DNA from 4 places in the Pseudoalteromonas sp. DY56-GL22 genome. Region 3 is predicted to be linked to each of the others. Evidence: predicted binding sites of a transcription regulator. Region 3 holds the regulator's gene; each other region holds the start of a gene.

Region 1 (4,744 bases), on a different contig from region 3:
GTATCAGCATAGACTGCATTTGCGCCAACTGCCGCCTCAATTCTGTCACTCACCATAACAGACGCACCATTCATTGCTGCAATTTGCTCTGCTTGCTTAAGAATTTGCGAATCTGGCGAGCTACCTTTAGGACAAACTGCAACAAAATCAGTACCTAAAGTGGCTGCTAATAGCATTAGAGAGTGTGTGACGTTGTTACCTTCACCTAAGTAAGCAAGCTTTAGTTTGCTAACATCGCCATGCACTTCTTGCAGCGTTAAAAAGTCAGCAAGTGCTTGGCATGGGTGATATAAATCACATAGGCTATTAACAACAGGCACCGATGAATATTCAGCAAGTGTGGTCAGTGTTTTGTGCGCATTCACGCGAGCAACAATGCCATCAGCCCAAGTTGAGATATTAAGAGCAAAATCTTTAACCGATTCACGAGCGCCCATGGCACCATTTTGTGAATCTAAATAAACTGCGTGACCACCCAGTTTATTAATACCAATATCAAATGATAAACGAGTACGTAAACTTGGCTTTTCAAACAAGGTAACCACTGATTTGCCCGCTAATGCTTGGCTGAAGTCTGTTGGGTTTGCTTTAATTTTTTGCGCTAAGTTTAGTAATTTAAGTGCGCCTTTTTGGTCTAATTCAAGACCATTTAAGAAATTTTTTAACATGAAATACCTATGGTGTAATTTTCGTTCCTACATGCTCGCCTTTTAATAAAGCGACTAAGTTCTCTGGCTTCAGCCAGCTTGAGATATACACACCACGTCGTAAATGTTGGGCAGCAAGAAGGCTGGTCTTTACTTTGACCTCCATCCCGCCCTGAATAACTCCTTCAAGGATAAGTGTTTCGATTTGCTGCGTATTAAGTTGATGTAGTGGCTGCTTATTGGCATCAAGCACAGCCTCTACATCTGTCATAAAAATAAGTTCTGCATTAAGCTCTTTAGCGATAGCCGCTGCAGCTTCATCTGCATTGACGTTGTACCATTGGCCATCTTCCCCAAAACCAATAGAGCTCACTAGAGGTAAACGACCTTGTTCAAGCATGCTAGGTAGCACGCTGTCACAACTACCTGAGCACTGACCTACTTGCGCCAATACTTTAAGTTTTTCAGATACCAGTACACCCGCTTCATAAAGGCTTAAACCAACAGGTTTGTGGCCAGCGCTGATTGCTTGGCTCATCAATTGTTTATTGGCACAACCGGCAAGAGCACCAACAATATATGGCATTTGCTCATTTGGGCTGATACGTAAACCTTGATGTTTTGCAGTTACAAAGCCGGCGTCTTTAAGCCAAGCATCAACCAAGGCACCACCACCATGAACAATAACAAAGTTATCTTGTTCAGAGGCTAAAACATCAAAAAGCGCTTTTGCGGCATCTGCGCTATTTAACACAGCACCACCGACTTTAATGATCCAAGTTTTCATTACAGCGCTCCTACCAAACCAGTGTGGTGAGGTTCACCCATGGCTAAATTAATACACTGTAATGCTTGCCCAGCTGCGCCTTTTAGAAGGTTATCAATCGCTGACATAACGATGAGTTGCTCACCTTTTTGCTGCCATGCAATATCAACAAATGGTTGTTTAGCGACGCCTTTAATGCTTGGAATTTTATTGCCAAGTAAACGAATTAACGGCTCGTTAGCTAACACTTGATACGCCGCGCTCACTTGCTCTACTGTTACGCCTGGTTTTAATTGCACATAAATAGTTTCTAAGATTCCGCGAGGGAAATTACCTAAATGTGGGGTGAATAACACAGGGTGACCAAGGTGCTGCTCAATCTCAGGTGTGTGTCTGTGGTTAAACAAGCCATAAGGAGCAAGTGACACTTCGCAAAAGTGCGTGTTAACACTGGCTTTTCTGCCAGCGCCTGTAACACCTGACACCGCATTAACAATAATGGCTTGATCAGCTAATAGCCCTGCTTCTTTAAGTGGTTTTAAAGAATTAAGAGCCGCTGTTGGGTAACAACCCGCGACAGCTACAAGGTTCGCTTTACTAATTGCATCGCTATTCCATTCGGCTAAACCATACGCTGCTTGCTCTAAAAGCGTAGGGTGTTCATGTGCGAAACCGTAATAAGTCAGGTAATCCTCATTCCCAGCTAAACGGAAACCACCAGATAGGTCGAATACTTTTTTACCCATGGCTAAAAATTTCGGAGCAAGATCAACACTGACCTTGTGATCAGTACACAGGCATACATAGTCAGCATTGCTTTCGATATCTTGGAAAGCCTCAGCTGTTAGAGGTTGTAGTGGATACTCTAACAATCCAAGGTGCTCAGGGTATAAATCGCTTAATAATTTGCCTTTATCTAAACTCCCTTCAGACACATAACATGCTTGTAGGGTCAGTTTGGGGTGCTTAGCAACTAAACTTGCTAGCTCTGCGCCGCTATAACCACTTGCGCCAATAATCACTACATTCATTGCTTACTTTTACCTATTAAATCTGTTTATCGATACGCCTAAAATTACTCGCTCAATTGCGAATAAAAACACTGTCTAAAGTAATCAAATCAGGTTATCGTCGTTTCGTGTTCATCGTACAGCTTTGCTAATATTTATGCTCAAAAAGTGAATTGATATTCATCATAAATACTTTTATATTGTTATGCAATTAGATTGAATAATTATTTTTGGATTTTTTTATGTCGCTACCCTCTTTTATATCTATGTATCAGCAGCTAATTGCTGCCCCTTCAATTAGTGCGATTGAAGATTCTTTGTGCATGAGCAATAAAGGGGTAATTACCTTGCTCGCAGACTGGTGCGAAAGCCTGGGTTTTACATGTGAAATAACAGAGCTTGAAAACGGCAAAGGCCGTTACAACTTATTAGCTAAACGCGGTAAAGGAGATGGCGGTTTAATGCTTGCAGGTCATACTGATACTGTGCCATTTGATGATAGCCGCTGGAACTACGATCCATTTAAACTCAGCGAGCATGACAATAAACTTTATGGCTTAGGTAGTATTGATATGAAAGGCTTTTTTGCCTTTGTACTACAGGCTATCAGCGAGCTTGATGAAACTAAACAAACAGAGCCACTATTAATCCTAGCCACAGCCGATGAAGAAACCACAATGGCAGGTGCGCAACAAATTTGCCGTCACCCAGACTTAAAACCAGCGCGCTGTATTATTGGTGAGCCAACAGATATGACACCAGTATTTACTCATAAAGGTCATATGAGTACAGCGATCCGCGTAATTGGTCGCTCAGGCCATAGCTCTGATCCTGAACGTGGTTTAAACGCCATCGAAGTCATGCATAAAATGATTACAAAACTGTTAATCATCAAAGAAGAATTAAAGAATAAATATTCAGTCGAGCACTTTGAAATTCCGTACCCAACCTTGAACCTTGGCCATATTCATGGTGGTGACAATGCCAACCGCATTTGTGGCTGCTGTGAAATGCACATTGATATGCGGCCTTTACCTGGTTTAAGTGTGCAAGAACTACAAGCCATTTTGCTAACTGCTGCAGAAGAGATTAATGCCCAATACCCAAATGCAGTGAGCGTTATCGACATACATGAACCTATCCCAGCATTTAGTGGTAGCACTGATACAGCACTTGTAAAGCTGGCCGAAAAAATCTCAGGTCAACCCGCTGTCGCTGTAAACTATTGTACAGAAGCCCCTTTTATTCAACAGCTTGGCTGCGAAACCATCGTCATGGGGCCCGGCTCAATTAACCAAGCCCACCAGCCAGATGAGTTTTTGGCGATGGAAAAAATTAAACCATCACAAGCGATTATCAGTAACATGATTAAAGCAAGCTGCTTTAGTGAATAACGGGAGCATCACGCTCCCTTTGTTAATCCATATACTTACTTAAATATTTTTTAAATACCGGGTCAGTTTTCGCCAGCTCTTTTTGCTCCGCTAAAATATCTTTTAGAATTGCTTTAGAGGTTAACGGGTTGGCTAATACAACACGAAAAACCACGGTGGGCTGATGGTCATATTTTGCAGGAGTTAAACGTGTACGCGATACAAAAGAGCGACCCGCTTCACGCTGACGCTTTTGCATGCTTGCAGTAAAGCGATTCAACGAAGCGTAAATATCTAATTTAGTTTCTTCGTCAGCTTCTTTCAGTTTCGCTTGGATTTCTTTTGGTACGTAACGATAGGTTAATAGGCAAAGTTCAGGCTCTGAGATTAATTCAAAATCTTCATCCTGCTTGATCATATCGGCGAAAGTGCGCGCTTTCACGATACTGCGATCAATTAGCATCTCGTAGCCTTTACGGCCAATAACACGTAAGCAAGCATGCACTAACATTGCCATACCTGGGCGGCTGCCCTCAAGGGTATGACTGCCTAAATCTTTTGAGCCTTTACGAAGAATATATTCCGCATGATGCTCAATAGCATCCGTCGCTGCAGGGTCTTTAAATAACACCAGACCCGCTCCCATTGGCACATACATTTGTTTGTGAGCATCAATGGTAATTGAATCAGCGCGCTCAATACCGCTCAATAGGTGGCGGTAATTTGAAGAAAGTAAGGTTGCACCGCCCCATGCAGCGTCAACATGAAAATGACAACCTAGTTCTTCGCTTAAATCAGCCATTTCATTGAGTGGATCTATGCTGCCCGTTTCAGTCGTACCAGCAACACCCACAAGTGCCATTACCTTAATGCCAGACGCTTCAAGCTCATGGGCCTTTTTACGCATCGCATCGACATCGACTTTATTATTTTCGCCGGTTGCAATTG
Region 2 (4,744 bases), on a different contig from region 3:
GGTTTCTTAGTAACAATTAAAGAGTTACTTGAAGATCCGACTCGTTTACTACTAGATGTTTAATCTGGTTGTATGAAAACTAAGCTGTGAACCTCGTTCACAGCTTTTTTTTTGCGCCTTTGGTCTAACTGGGGTTTTCATGTGGAGCCTTGGGATTTATACTAAGTGCGCAATTTGGGATAGCTGTTTATTTTGCATAAATATTCAGCTCTTTTAGTATAAAAAATTGGATAAAGCATCATGAATTTGCATGAGTATCAGGCAAAACAACTTTTTGCCGAATATGGTTTACCAGTTTCTCAAGGTTTCGCTTGCGATACACCTGAAGAAGCTGCAGCAGCTGCTGAGAAAATCGGCGGTGATATGTGGGTTGTTAAAACACAGGTTCACGCAGGTGGCCGTGGTAAAGCTGGCGGTGTTAAGCTAGTTAAAACAATCGACGAAGTTAAAGAGTTCGCTGCGAACTGGTTAGGTAAAAACTTAGTTACTTACCAAACAGACGAAAATGGTCAGCCAGTAGCTAAAATCCTTGTTGAAAGCTGCACTGACATCGCTAACGAATTATACCTTGGCGCTGTAGTAGATCGTGCTTCTCGTAAAGTTGTTTTCATGGCATCTACTGAAGGTGGTGTTGAAATCGAGCAAGTTGCAGAAGAAACTCCAGAACTAATTCACAAAGCTGAGATCGATCCACTAGTTGGTCCTCAAGCTTACCAAGCACGTGAGTTAGGCTTCAAACTAGGTTTAAATCCTACTCAAATGAAACAGTTCGTTAAGATCTTCATGGGTCTTGCTAACATGTTCAACGATTTCGATTTCGCACTATTAGAAATCAACCCGCTAGTAATCACAGACGAAGGTAACCTTCACTGTCTAGACGGTAAAATCGGTGTAGATGGTAACGCGCTTTACCGTCAACCTAAAATCCGTGAAATGCACGATCCTTCACAAGAAGACGCGCGTGAAGCTCACGCTGCAAGCTTCGAGCTTAACTACGTTGCACTAGACGGTAACGTTGGTTGTATGGTTAACGGTGCAGGCCTAGCGATGGGTACTATGGACATCGTAAACCTTCACGGTGGCAAGCCAGCTAACTTCCTAGATGTTGGTGGCGGTGCAACTAAAGAGCGTGTATCTGAAGCATTCAAGATCATCTTATCTGACGACAACGTTAAAGCTGTTTTAGTTAACATCTTTGGTGGTATCGTACGTTGTGACATGATCGCAGAAGGTATCATCGGCGCAGTTAAAGAAGTGGGTGTTAACGTTCCTGTAGTAGTGCGTTTAGAAGGTACTAACGCTGAACTTGGTCGTGAAGTACTAGCTAGTTCTGACCTTAACATCATCGCTGCTGAATCACTAACAGACGCAGCTGAAAAAGTTGTTGCTGCTGCGGAGGGCAAATAATGTCTGTATTAATCAATAAAGATACAAAAGTTATCTGTCAAGGTTTCACAGGTGGCCAAGGTACTTTCCACTCTGAGCAAGCGCTTGAGTACGGTACACAAATGGTTGGTGGTGTAAGCCCAGGTAAAGGCGGTCAAACGCATCTTGGTCTTCCAGTATTCAACACAGTACGTGACGCTGTTGAAGCAACTGGCGCAACTGCATCAGTTATCTACGTACCAGCACCTTTCTGTAAAGATGCAATCTTAGAAGCTATCGATGCTGGCATCGAGCTAATCGTTTGTATCACTGAAGGTATCCCAACACTAGACATGGTTGACGTTAAAGTTAAGCTTGATGAAACTGGTGTTCGTATGATCGGTCCTAACTGCCCAGGTGTTATCACTCCGGGTGAAACTAAGATCGGTATCATGCCTGGTCACATCCACAAGCCTGGTAAAGTAGGTATCGTATCGCGTTCTGGTACTTTAACTTACGAAGCGGTTAAGCAAACTACTGACGCTGGTTTCGGCCAATCAACATGTGTTGGTATCGGTGGTGACCCAATCCCTGGCACTAACTTCATCGACGTTTTAGAAATGTTCGAAAAAGACGAGCAAACTGAAGCTATCGTTATGATCGGTGAAATCGGTGGTACTGCAGAAGAAGAAGCTGCAGAATACATCAAGCACAACGTGACTAAGCCTGTTGTTTCTTACATTGCTGGTGTTACTGCACCTGCAGGTAAGCGTATGGGTCACGCTGGTGCAATCATCGCAGGCGGTAAAGGTACTGCTGATGAGAAATTTGCTGCTCTAGAAGCTGCTGGCGTAAAAACTGTACGTTCATTAGCTGATATCGGTAATGCACTTAAAGAGAAAACAGGCTGGTAATCAGTTTTAATCTCTTAAAAAGGCTCGCTTATGCGGGCCTTTTTTGTATCTAACATTTTTTTGTTCCCTACAAGAAAATTCCAACCACAAATTAAGAATAATAATGCTTTATTTGTGAATATAAATTCTCTACACTTGTGGCTTGTATAGTTGTTTTGATTAAAACATTCGACTTTAATAAGGTAAATATTACGTGCGTACCACAGAATTGGTAGATGGATTTCGCCAGTCAACCCCATACGTTAATGCTCACCGCGGTAAAACATTCGTTGTTATGCTTGGCGGAGAGGCGATCGATCAGTCTGGTTGTCGCAGCATCATCAACGATGTCGCGCTATTAACTAGTCTTGGTATTAAGATTGTTTTAGTGTTTGGTGCTCGCCCACAGTTTAACGCAGCGCTTGAACAAGTTGGCATAACTAGTCAGTTTCATAATGAGATACGGGTAACTGATAACGCAACATTTGATGTGATTAAAAAGGTTGCGGGTGCAATGCAGTTCGATATAACCGCGCGTTTATCTACGTCTTTAAGTAGTACACCTATGTCTGGCTCATTTTTAAATGTGGTGAGTGGTAATTTTGTTATTGCTCAGCCTTTAGGGGTCGATGAAGGTGTTGACTATCATCATTCAGGTAGAGTGAGACGTATCGATGTTGCGGGTATTCGCCACCAGTTAGATAACAACGGAATTGTTCTGCTTGGGCCAATAGCGGCGTCTGTTACAGGTGAAAGCTTTAATTTAACTGCTGAAGAAATTGCTACGCAAGTAGCGCTCAAACTACGTGCCGATAAAATGCTTGGCTTTTGTAAAGAAGCCGGTATTTTGGATGAAAATGGTGAGGCGATTGCAGAGCTAATGCCAAATGAAGCTGAGCAGCTTCTAGTAAACTATCGTAAGCAACCTGACTCATGTGTAAGCGCAACCGTATTCTTACAAGCTGCAATTGATGCTTGTCGAGGTGGCGTACATCGTTGCCATCTTGTTAGTTACAAAGAGGATGGCGCACTATTACAAGAGCTGTTCTCTTTAGATGGTATTGGTACACAAATCGCACCGCAAAGCTCTGAGCAATTACGAAGTGCCAGTATTGCTGATATTACCGGTATCATTAACCTTATCAGACCCCTTGAACAGCAAGGCTATTTGGTGCGCCGTTCACGTGAACAGCTAGAAATCGAAATTGAACAATTTACGGTTATCGAGCGTGATGGTCTTATCATAGCCTGTGCGGCTTTGTATCCGTTTGCAGATGAACAAGTAGGGGAGTTTGCAAGTTTAGCTGTTCACCCCCAGTACCGAGATGCCGATCGTGGTAGTTATCTACTGCGATTTATTATTAACAAGGCTAAACGTGCAGGTTATTCGCATTTATTTGCTCTCACCACACGCAGCATTCACTGGTTTTTAGAGCAAAGCTTTGAAATAGTGACAGTTGATGAACTACCTGCGAAGAAAAAAGCGCTTTATAACCATGAACGCCGCTCTAAAGTATTGCGTCTAGATTTAACTAAGCTAGGGAATAAGAGGTGACGCATGCGCATCACCTCTTATACTCTTAATATTGATAGTTAATGTGCTGATAAAAACGCACGCGTAAATCTTGCCGAGTTGGATTAAATGCCAGCTCGTCAGTAACTTCATTTATCGCACTTTGCACTTGATTCATAAACTTACCATAACCAATGTCATGCTTGTCTTTATCAGCTGCGGCAATCACAAAATGTAGTGAATCTACAAGTTGATTTGCATCCCAATACTGTTGTAATTGCACCTGCTCAGAGCTGCAATCAAAGGTTAGTTTTTGCAGTTCGCTGTTACTTTGTGCGTTATCAATATTGCTATTACGAACAATAGGGCGGGTACCGTTAGCGATGAAAGCACCGAGTGTTAATCCGCGTTTATCACATGCTCGTTTGAATGCATCAAAGATGTATTGATAAAACTGCGTGTAATTCTCTTCATTCAACATATGCTGAAATTGCGTTTTAATAGCGCGAGTTACTGGAATCGAAAACCCAGCGTATGTCATCTCACTGTGTTCATTTGGTAAATGACATTGGCGAGACTGATATCGTGGATATAAGCTACGTAATTTATAGCCATAGCTCTCTTTGTGACCTTTTGCTTTAGCAAATAAATCATAAGTTAGATGTTGGTGGTCACGAATTTTCAGAGGTGGTTGGCCGCTCAGTAATTTTTCTTGTAGTGAATTGATCACTCTTTGCACATTATGATGAAAACTAGCCGCATGAGCGCGAATATCTTCACCGGTTGCTAAGAATAATAAACGAATTTTTTTGCATTTTTGCTCACCATCAGCAAATACATTATGTGCTTCATGATATTGTGGGTTATAGAAAAACAAAATCTGCTTAGCGGTCTCTAAGCTATATGCCTCATCATGGTAACGAACCACAGGCAGTTTATCGTTGGCGATTAGGTGTACATTATGTAATTCATA
Region 3 (4,744 bases):
TTGCGTTTGGTCTTAGCAATATGAGCAAAGCGCAAAAGCGAGAGCGTGTAGATGAAATGCTTAGCCTTGTTAAACTCGATGGTTGTGCACAGCGATACCCTCATCAGCTTTCTGGTGGCCAACAGCAACGTGTGGCAATAGCCCGTGCACTTGCTTACAAACCAAGTTTATTATTACTTGATGAGCCATTTTCGAATATTGATACACAAGTGCGTTTTGAGCTTATTGCAGATATACGCCGAATTATTAAAGCTCAGCAGGTTTCTGCGGTATTTGTTACTCACTCAAAGGAAGAAGCTTTCGCATTTGCTGACACGCTTGCGGTTATGCATGGTGGAAAAATAGCCCAACAAGGCTCTCCTGAGCAGTTATTTAGCCAACCTAACTCAAAGGTGGTTGCAGAGTTTCTTGGTACGGGCATATACTTAACGGCAAAAGTATTAACGCCAACTGAATACGAAACGGCGTTTGGTGTGGTTCACTCATTGACACCGAACAATGCAGATTGTCAGCAAGGTCAAGTGTATATAAGACCGCACCATATTCAGTTGTGTGAAGCTGCGCACAGTGACGCAAACAGTTTAACTATTTTGCACAGGCGCTTTATCGGTACGCGTTATGTATATCGAATTAATATTGCAGGGCAAGAGTGTGAAGTTGCTGCAGAGCAAGACCGCGTGTTAGCTGTTGAGCAACCTGTAAAAATAAAAATAATGCCGCACACAGTCAATTTTTTTCATGATTAGTAATAAATAACAATCTTGAATCCTTGGCTTTGTGCAAATAACGAGAAGCTAAGGATTCACTATGGCGCAAGCGCAATCTGGGATTTGTGCTGAAGCAAACTTACATGGTTTGCACCTGTTTTTTAATGTTTACGATGGCCACGATGAGTCATTACGTAAAAAACTAAAACGCGTTAGCGTCATTCAAGATGAGTTTGCTGATCAGTTCTCAGAAGCCATGCTATCGTGCGTGGTTGCCCTTGGTGCTCAGTATTGGCCGCATATCTTGCCCGAGTTTATTCCTAGTCAATTGCAAAGCTTTCCGAATGTAACTCACAGTGATCATGTGATGAGTGCCCAGCCATTTGATTTGTATGTACAAATTCGCTCAGACCGTGAAGATGTAAACCATCTATTTGCCCTGCAAATCCTAAAATTATTAACACCGGATGTTGAGCTGGTGGAGCAGGTCCGTAATTTTCGGTTTTTAGATGGACGTGATTTTAACGGCTTTATTTATGCAGGCGATACACCTCATGGCCGTCAAAAGCGTAGTACAGCACTTATCGACAAACCGGGTCACTTTGAAGACCAAGGCAGCTATATCCATGTTCAGCGCTTTGTGCATGATTTGAGTGTCTGGCAGCATTTATCGTTATCAGAGCAAGAGCAAATCATGGGGCGCACGCGTCTAGATAACACCTTGATTGTGCCTGCTGTAGAAACCAGTCATGCGGTTCGTAGTGAATTAAAAGATGAGCATGGCCAGCCACTATTGCTAAACCAAAGCATGCCATTTGGTGATGTGCATAAGCAGGGAATTTTAATGGTTTCGTGTGCTGCGCAAGGGGATGCGTTTGAGCAGGTATTAAAGAGTCGCTTGGGGCAGGGCGATTGCTATGATTATTGGCTCGATTTTACTCAAGCCGATATGGGATCTGCGTTTTTCGCCCCGTCAGTAAACTTCTTAAAGCAACTTTAAACGGTATCGAATAAAGTGCGCACGCGATCGAGCGTCACATCGATTTCAGAAATCTTCGCAGGGGCGATAAAAATAGTGTCGTCGCCTGCAATGGTACCGAGTACACCATCCGCCTTACCGAGTGAATCAAGTAAACGAGCAATTAATTGTGCTGCGCCTGGACTGGTGCGAATGATAATCATCATTTCGTTATGCATAATATCAATAACAAGCTGACGCAGCGGGCTTTTCGCTGTTGGCACACCCATCTCAGCCGGTAAGCAATAGACCATTTCTTGTTTTGCATTACGAGTACGTACTGCACCGAACTTGCTTAACATGCGAGAGACTTTACTTTGACTAATATTATCAAAGCCTTGCTCTTTTAATGCTTCGACAATCTCACCTTGTGAGCCGAAGTTTTCTTCTTTTAATAGCGCTTTAAACGCTTTGATCAGTGCTTCTTGTTTGTCTTGTGGTTGCATGTTGCCGTTTCTTTATTCATAAAATGTAGGGTAATTCTACACAACTCTGCATATTTATGCAGTATTAGTTTACAAAGTCGTCCAAAATGCTGTGTCTTTACAGCCAAGTTTACAACTATGGTCGAAATTATACGCGAAATAAGCAGGATAAATTTGTTTTTAGTCGCTAATTTCATTATCTTTAGGGCCACAAATATTTCCTACCTCAAATTACGGAGAATTCCAATGAAAGTTGCTGTTTTAGGCGCAGCTGGCGGTATCGGCCAAGCATTGTCTTTATTATTAAAAACAAGTTTACCTGCAGGTTCTGAATTATCGTTATACGATGTTGCCCCTGTTGTTCCTGGTGTAGCGGTTGATCTTTCTCACATCCCAACAGACGTTAAAGTTGAAGGCTTTGGTGCTGACAGCTTAGACGCAGCATTAGCTGGTTGTGATATCGTTCTTATCCCAGCGGGTATGCCACGTAAGCCAGGCATGGACCGTGCGGACCTTTTCAACGTAAACGCAGGTATCATCAAAACATTAGCTGAAGGCATCGTTAAAAACTGTCCTAAAGCGTTAGTAGGTATCATCACTAACCCAGTAAACGGCACAGTGCCAATCGTTGCTGAAGTATTCAAAAAAGCGGGTACTTACGATGCAGGCCGTGTATTCGGTATCACAACGCTTGACGTGATCCGTTCAGAAGCATTTGTTGCTGAACTTAAAGGTTTAAGCGCAACTGACGTTAAAGTTCCAGTGATCGGCGGTCACTCAGGTACGACAATCCTTCCTCTTCTTTCTCAAGTTGAAGGTGTTACTTTCACTGACGAAGAAGTTGCGGCATTAACTCCACGTATCCAAAACGCAGGTACTGAAGTTGTTAACGCTAAAGCGGGTGGCGGTTCAGCGACTCTTTCTATGGGTGCAGCTGCAGCACGCTTCTGTATGTCTTTAGTTAAAGGCTTACAAGGTGAAGAAGTAGTTGATTACGCATACGTTGCAGTTGAAAACGGTGACGCAGCATACTTCGCACACCCAGTTCGTCTAGGTAAAAACGGCGTTGAAGAAATCCTTTCTTACGGTGAGTTAAGTGCATTCGAAGAGCAAGCTAAAAACGACATGCTAGCTACACTTAACAAAGACATCCAAGAAGGTGTTGATTTCATCAACGGTTAATTCCGACAGATGATAGGCGATTTTTTAAATCGCCGAAAACAAAAAAGCCTGCAAATGCAGGCTTTTTTAATGGCTCGAATAAATAGTGTTTAGTGATCGCGGGCAACGGCGATACGGGCCAAACTCTCTAAGGCTTGTTTGTACGGTGTATCTGGTAAGAACGCAATACAAGCAATTGCTTTGTCAGCTTCTTGCTCAGCTTTTTGCATTGCAAACTCAAGGGCCTTAGTGTCAGCTAATGCCGCTAGAATGCTTTCTAAATGGTCCATACCATTACCAAGCTCAATTGCTTCGCGTACTAGCTTAACTTGCTCTGGTGTGCCTTTTTGCATTGCGTAGATAAGCGGTAGGGTAGGTTTACCTTCAGCTAAATCATCGCCAATATTTTTACCAAGTTGCTCGGCATCAGCGTTGTAATCAAGTACATCATCCACTAATTGGAATGCAGTGCCAAGATGCATACCGTATAAGTTTAATGCTTCAAGGGTTTGTTTGTCTTGCTCGGTAATAATTGCAGCAAGGCCGGTTGCAGCTTCGAACAATTTTGCCGTTTTGCTGTAAATAACCTGCATATAGCTTTGTTCTGTGGTGTCAGGGTCATTACAGTTCATTAGCTGTAATACTTCACCTTCAGCGATGACATTGGTTGCATCCGCTAAAATTTGCATGATTGGCATTTTACCTAGGCCAACCATAAGCTGAAATGAACGTGTATAGATAAAGTCACCGACCAAAACGCTCGCTGCATTACCAAACTCTGCGTTGGCTGTAGGCGTACCACGGCGCAAATGTGACTCGTCGACAACGTCGTCATGCAATAAAGTGGCGGTATGAATAAATTCGATGATAGTGGCAAGCGTAATATGGTCTTTGCCCTCATAACCAAGTGCTTTTGCCGCTAAAATGGCCAACATAGGACGAACGCGTTTACCGCCACTGTTTACTATGTATAAACCGAGTTGGTTAACCAATGCGACATCTGAGCGCATTTGGGCATGTATAAGTTGATTGACGTCATCCATTTCATTTTCGATTAACGTCTGGATAGCTTTTATATCCATTGATCTCCGAGCCAATATTTATGGGTATACGGGGCTGATTGTACAACAAAAAAAGCGCTTGCTCGATATTTTGTGATGATTCAGTAAAAAAACACTGTAAAGTTTTTTATTTGAGATCAATTTTGCCAAGATAAATTTATAACCTTGATTAATAAGTGATCAGCTTTTTGAATTTTAAAGGTGCGTATTATTAGCGTAATTTAATTGTCATGAGATCGTAAAAACCGCTTGGCATGTGGTGTTTTTAGGATAGAATAGGGGAAAATATTGAATTGCTCTCAATGCAGCTATTTTTTATTCATTTTATCGAAAAAGAGGCTTGCTAGTTTTTGCACATTAGCGTAAACTTCG
Region 4 (4,744 bases), on a different contig from region 3:
GTTGTACTTAATGTCATTCGTGGGCTCACTTAATTTGCTGACAGCAGTTTAACATTGATAGAAAAAATCTGCCGTAGTTGGTTTTCATTTAGTTGTCATTGTGAGAGCTTAAGTTATGTGTATTTTAAAGGTGTAAGTTGTATGTTAGTTAGTTCAATGTCATTAGCACTTGCAATGACCACAAATACTTTTTTAGTAATGGGCGATATGCCATACACCCCGATTGATGAAATTAATCTCGCCAAAGGCGGAAAAATTACCAAGGCAATCGAAGCAACACCTCATGGCTTTTTAATACATCTTGGTGATATGAAATCCGGGGCGCTTGCTTGCACGAACAAGCTTTTGCAAACAAATAAAGCGTTATTGACGTCGTTGACCAAACAGCCTTTTATTTATACCCCAGGTGATAATGAATGGACCGATTGTGACCGAGAAAAGCTATCGGTACGTTTTGATGAGCTTGAGCGGCTAAGCTTTGTTAAAGGCCTAATGTTCGACGAGGCTTATACACAAAAAGCGAAGCAATTACAGGGTTATGCCACACAAGCTGAAATGCTAGAGAATGCCCGTTGGCAGTTTGATGGTATTGAGTTTCGTACTTTGCATATACCGGGCACTTTTAATGGCCGCTCGCAAATTTTAAAAAGTGACAAAAACGCAGCACTTGATGCCGCTGACAAACGTGATAAGTACAACTTAATTTGGTTAAAACAAGCACTTGTTCAACAAGATGCTAAGGCCTATGTGTTTGGCTTTCAGGCTGATATTTACCACCCAAGCAGTAAACCCGCCTGTAGTGAATCGCAGCGCTCTAAATGTGATGCATTTAAACTATACCGAGATGCCATCAGCGACTTTGCAAAGCACACTAAGAAGCCTGTGCTTGTAATGCATGGCGATACCGGCCCATATTGTCAGCAGCCGTTAGCGAGTAACTTAACGCGTTTAAATGTCCCCGGAGATTTTGCTGTAAGCGATGTCGCAAAAGTAAGTTTTATCGACGGCCAATGGCATATAGCAAGTGTAACGACAAACGAGCCCCTCACTAAGGTTTGTAAATGAAAGCTGAAAGTTAGCGAGTTTTTAGAGAAAGGAGCTATCAGCTTTCAGCCGTCAGCTATCAGATTAAAACCCAACAAGTTAGCGAGTTTCTAGAGGGAGGAGCTATTAGCTTTCAGCTGTCAGCTATCAGATTAAAATCCAACAAGTTAGCGAGTTTCTAGAGAGAGGAGCTATTAGCTTTCAGCTGTCAGCTATCAGATTAAAACCCAACAAGTTAGCGAATTTCTAGAGGAAAGATTAAAGTTATCGAGTTTGAGGCTCACGTAGGCGTGAAATTTATTTCGCGCGGTGGTTTATAAAGTCATCAGACTTTAAACCCAAGTTAAGACTTGTAGGAGGCGTTTTAACGCCGAAAAACTCACGCTATAGCCAAAAGTTCACGGTTAAAACCATTCCTACGATTATCTCAGATCTCATGCATCATTTAAAAAACAAAAAAGCGGCACTTGGCCGCTTTTCTTAAGTATGGTGTGCTATTAGCAGTTAGTTTCTTCTGCGTTAACACCTTCCTTTACTTCTTCACATGCATCTTCAACTGCATTTTGTGTATCAGTAATTGCTTCGTCAATACGCTCACCTGCGTCTTCAGCAGAGTTGTCTTCACAACCCATGATGAAAAGACCTGAAAATAGGGCGATAGTTGCGGCTTTTAAAGTTGAATTTTTCATAATGAAATTCCTTGTAAATTTAAAAATAAAGTAAGTGGTTATCTGCTTTTAACTACTTAGGGACGTTGCCTCTAAGTGCTCCTGATACCAGCGAAATAACAAGTAATACTAAAAATATAAAAAAGATAATCTTAGCGATGCCTGCAGCGGCTCCTGCGATACCGCCAAAACCTAACACTGCTGCGATTAACGCGATAACTAGAAAAGTAATTGTCCAGCGTAACATAGTGGTCTCCTTGGCTATTTAAATTTTCTTAAGTTCGATGTAACTGAAGCGAGTTCCGTGCCAGAGCTTTTATTTTATATATTTCAATGGGTTGTGTGTTTTTGTTGTTCTTTAGAGGGTTCATCATTTGGTAACTTTTACGAGTAAGCATGTAACTTATTCATAGTGATATTTTTTCATATTGAGATGCATGAGAAAAAGAGATAATGCATCAATAAATGGTAAGACCAATTTAACTTTATTTGGGTTGGCTACCTCTAACACCTTGTTGTGTGTGGTTTTTAGCCATTTTGTTGCTATTAATTAATAGTTCAGCATATAACGACTGGCTATATTGATTATTTATATCATCTATAGCGGGGCTTTAAATGCGCTAATAGTAGGGTGTTAATTATATGTACGTCATGTTATTTTAAATTTAATTGGTTTTACCAATTTACAATGGTGCTATACAAATGAATTTTGTTTGTTATTATTGGTGCATAATTATTTAACAAAAATAACTTTTTATTTTAAGTAAGCTAGGGGAGTCGTATGGATATAGGTGGATTACTCACCACTGCGGCCAGTTTGATGGTGACAGGCATGGTAGGCGTGTTTGTTTTTCTGACTATTTTGATTTCAGCAGTCACTTTAATGTCAAAGCTGGTGGGTCGATTTGATGATCCTGCAACTGCAGAACCTACGCGTACAGCAAAAGTTCAACCTCAACAGGGTGTGCCACAGGCACATATTGCAGCAATCAGCGCTGCAATTGCTCAATTTCGAAATAAACAAAAATAACGGGGCAGCTTAAACATGGCTAAATTAAAACTAACCGAACTAGTATTGCGCGACGCACACCAGTCTCTTTTGGCAACGCGTATGCGCTTAGACGACATGCTACCCATGGCAGAAAAACTCGATAATGCGGGTTATTGGTCAATTGAATCATGGGGTGGTGCGACGTTTGACTCGTGTATCCGTTATTTAGGTGAAGATCCTTGGCAACGTATTCGCGAGCTAAAAGCGGCAATGCCAAACACTAAGCAACAAATGCTACTACGCGGACAAAATCTTCTAGGTTACCGTCATTATGCTGATGATGTAGTCGAAAAGTTTGTTGAGCGTGCCCACAAAAACGGTGTTGATGTTTTCCGTATTTTCGATGCGATGAACGATGTGCGTAACCTTGAAACTGCCATTAAAGCTGCTGTTAAAGTAGGTGCTCATGCCCAAGGTACTATTTCGTACACAGTAAGCCCTGTACATACGCTTGATATGTGGCTTGAGCTTGCAAAACAACTAGAAGATCTTGGTTGTCATTCAATTTGTATCAAAGATATGGCAGGTTTATTAAAGCCTTATGATTGTGAACAGTTGATCAAAGGTTTAAAAGAAACTGTGTCTATTCCTATTGCGATGCAATGCCACGCGACCACAGGTTTAAGCACTGCAACTTACCAAAAAGCGATCGATGCAGGTATCGATATGCTTGATACGGCTATTTCGTCAATGAGTATGACCTATGGTCATAGCGCCACAGAAACCATCGTTTCAATTGTAGAAGGCACTGAGCGAGACACAGGCCTTGATTTAAACCAATTAGAAGAAATTGCTGCTTACTTCCGTGACGTACGCAAGAAATATGCTGCATTTGAAGGTAGCCTTAAAGGCGTTGATGGACGTATCTTATTAGCGCAAGTGCCGGGCGGCATGTTAACTAATATGGAAAATCAGCTTAAAGAGCAAGGTGCTGCTGACAAACTTGATCAAGTATTACTCGAGATCCCGCGTGTTCGCGAAGACTTAGGTTACATTCCACTCGTTACACCAACCTCGCAAATTGTTGGTACTCAAGCAGTACTTAATGTTTTGACTGGCGAGCGATATAAAACCATCACTAAAGAAACTGCGGGTGTCCTTAAAGGCGAGTATGGTGCAACACCAGCGCCAATGAATAAAGAGCTGCAAGAACGTGTACTAGATGGCGCTGAAGCAATCACTTGCCGTCCTGCTGATAAGCTTGAGCCTGAACTTGAGAAGCTTGAAGCAGAGTTATTAAGTGAAGCTAAAGAGCAAGGTTTAGAGCTTGCTGATGACGTGATTGATGATGTGCTTACTTACGCATTATTCCCTCAAATTGGCCTTAAGTTTATTAAAAACCGTAACAACCCTGATGCGTTTGAAGCAATTCCAACGGGTGAAGTTGCTAAGTCAGAAAGCAAACCAGCCGCTTCAAGTCCTGCAAAAGCAGAGCAATACAGCGTTAAAGTTGACGGTAAAGTTTACGATGTCGTTGTAGCGCAAGGTGGTGAACTAAAAGAAGTAACTCTAAAAGACAGTGAGTTAATTCCTCAATCTGCCTCAGCGTCTGTTAGCGAAACCTTAAACGCGCCGTTAGCAGGCAATATTTTCAAAGTGAAAGTAAAAGCTGGCCAAACAGTAAATGAAGGTGATGTGGTTATCATAATGGAAGCAATGAAAATGGAAACAGAAGTTCGCGCCGCACACTCAGGTACAATAGCTGAAGTATTAGTAGCAGAGGGCGACTCTGTTGCCACTGGCGATGCGCTAATCGCGCTAGCATAGGAGGCAGAGGATGGATGGTGTTTTAAACCTCTGGCATGCGACAGGTATTGCTAACTTTACCTTTCCTGCATTAATAATGATTGCGGTAGGTTGCGGGTTATTATATCTCGCAATCGCCCGTAAATTTGAGCCATTATTGTTATTACCTATCGGCTTTGGGGCTATTTTAACTAATATTCCTGTAGCCGGGTTATCTGAACCGGGTGGTTTGCTT

The links. Region 3 encodes ArgR, which controls arginine synthesis, uptake and breakdown. Its sites were predicted from a motif close to ANTGAATANNTATTCANT; they were not measured.
Region 1: a site for ArgR is predicted at 2,591-2,608, ahead of argC (N-acetyl-gamma-glutamyl-phosphate reductase). Genes of this name have one in related genera too.
Region 2: a site for ArgR is predicted at 2,393-2,410, ahead of argA (amino-acid N-acetyltransferase). Genes of this name have one in related genera too.
Region 4: a site for ArgR is predicted at 2,437-2,454, ahead of NO991_RS08015 (OadG family protein). Genes of this name have one in related genera too.

Annotation. Positions count from the first base shown of each region.
Region 1 is NZ_JANHZR010000003.1:250,248-254,991, forward strand. It holds gene NO991_RS09045 (ornithine carbamoyltransferase) at 1-668, opposite strand, end outside; gene argB (acetylglutamate kinase) at 676-1,434, opposite strand; gene argC (N-acetyl-gamma-glutamyl-phosphate reductase) at 1,434-2,444, opposite strand; gene argE (acetylornithine deacetylase) at 2,666-3,817, shown strand; gene panP (pyridoxal-dependent aspartate 1-decarboxylase PanP) at 3,840-4,744, opposite strand, start outside.
Region 2 is NZ_JANHZR010000002.1:364,224-368,967, forward strand. It holds gene odhB (2-oxoglutarate dehydrogenase complex dihydrolipoyllysine-residue succinyltransferase) at 1-63, shown strand, start outside; gene sucC (ADP-forming succinate--CoA ligase subunit beta) at 241-1,407, shown strand; gene sucD (succinate--CoA ligase subunit alpha) at 1,407-2,279, shown strand; gene argA (amino-acid N-acetyltransferase) at 2,473-3,813, shown strand; gene NO991_RS05580 (DUF3083 family protein) at 3,839-4,744, opposite strand, start outside.
Region 3 is NZ_JANHZR010000007.1:37,652-42,395, forward strand. It holds gene NO991_RS15245 (ABC transporter ATP-binding protein) at 1-746, shown strand, start outside; gene NO991_RS15250 (Dyp-type peroxidase) at 808-1,707, shown strand; gene argR (transcriptional regulator ArgR) at 1,704-2,171, opposite strand; gene mdh (malate dehydrogenase) at 2,397-3,332, shown strand; gene ispB (octaprenyl diphosphate synthase) at 3,422-4,393, opposite strand.
Region 4 is NZ_JANHZR010000003.1:19,762-24,505, reverse strand. It holds gene NO991_RS08035 (YcxB family protein) at 1-17, opposite strand, end outside; gene NO991_RS08030 (hypothetical protein) at 142-1,065, shown strand; gene NO991_RS08025 (hypothetical protein) at 1,542-1,733, opposite strand; gene NO991_RS08020 (DUF1328 domain-containing protein) at 1,786-1,959, opposite strand; gene NO991_RS08015 (OadG family protein) at 2,494-2,742, shown strand; gene oadA (sodium-extruding oxaloacetate decarboxylase subunit alpha) at 2,758-4,530, shown strand; gene NO991_RS08005 (sodium ion-translocating decarboxylase subunit beta) at 4,541-4,744, shown strand, end outside.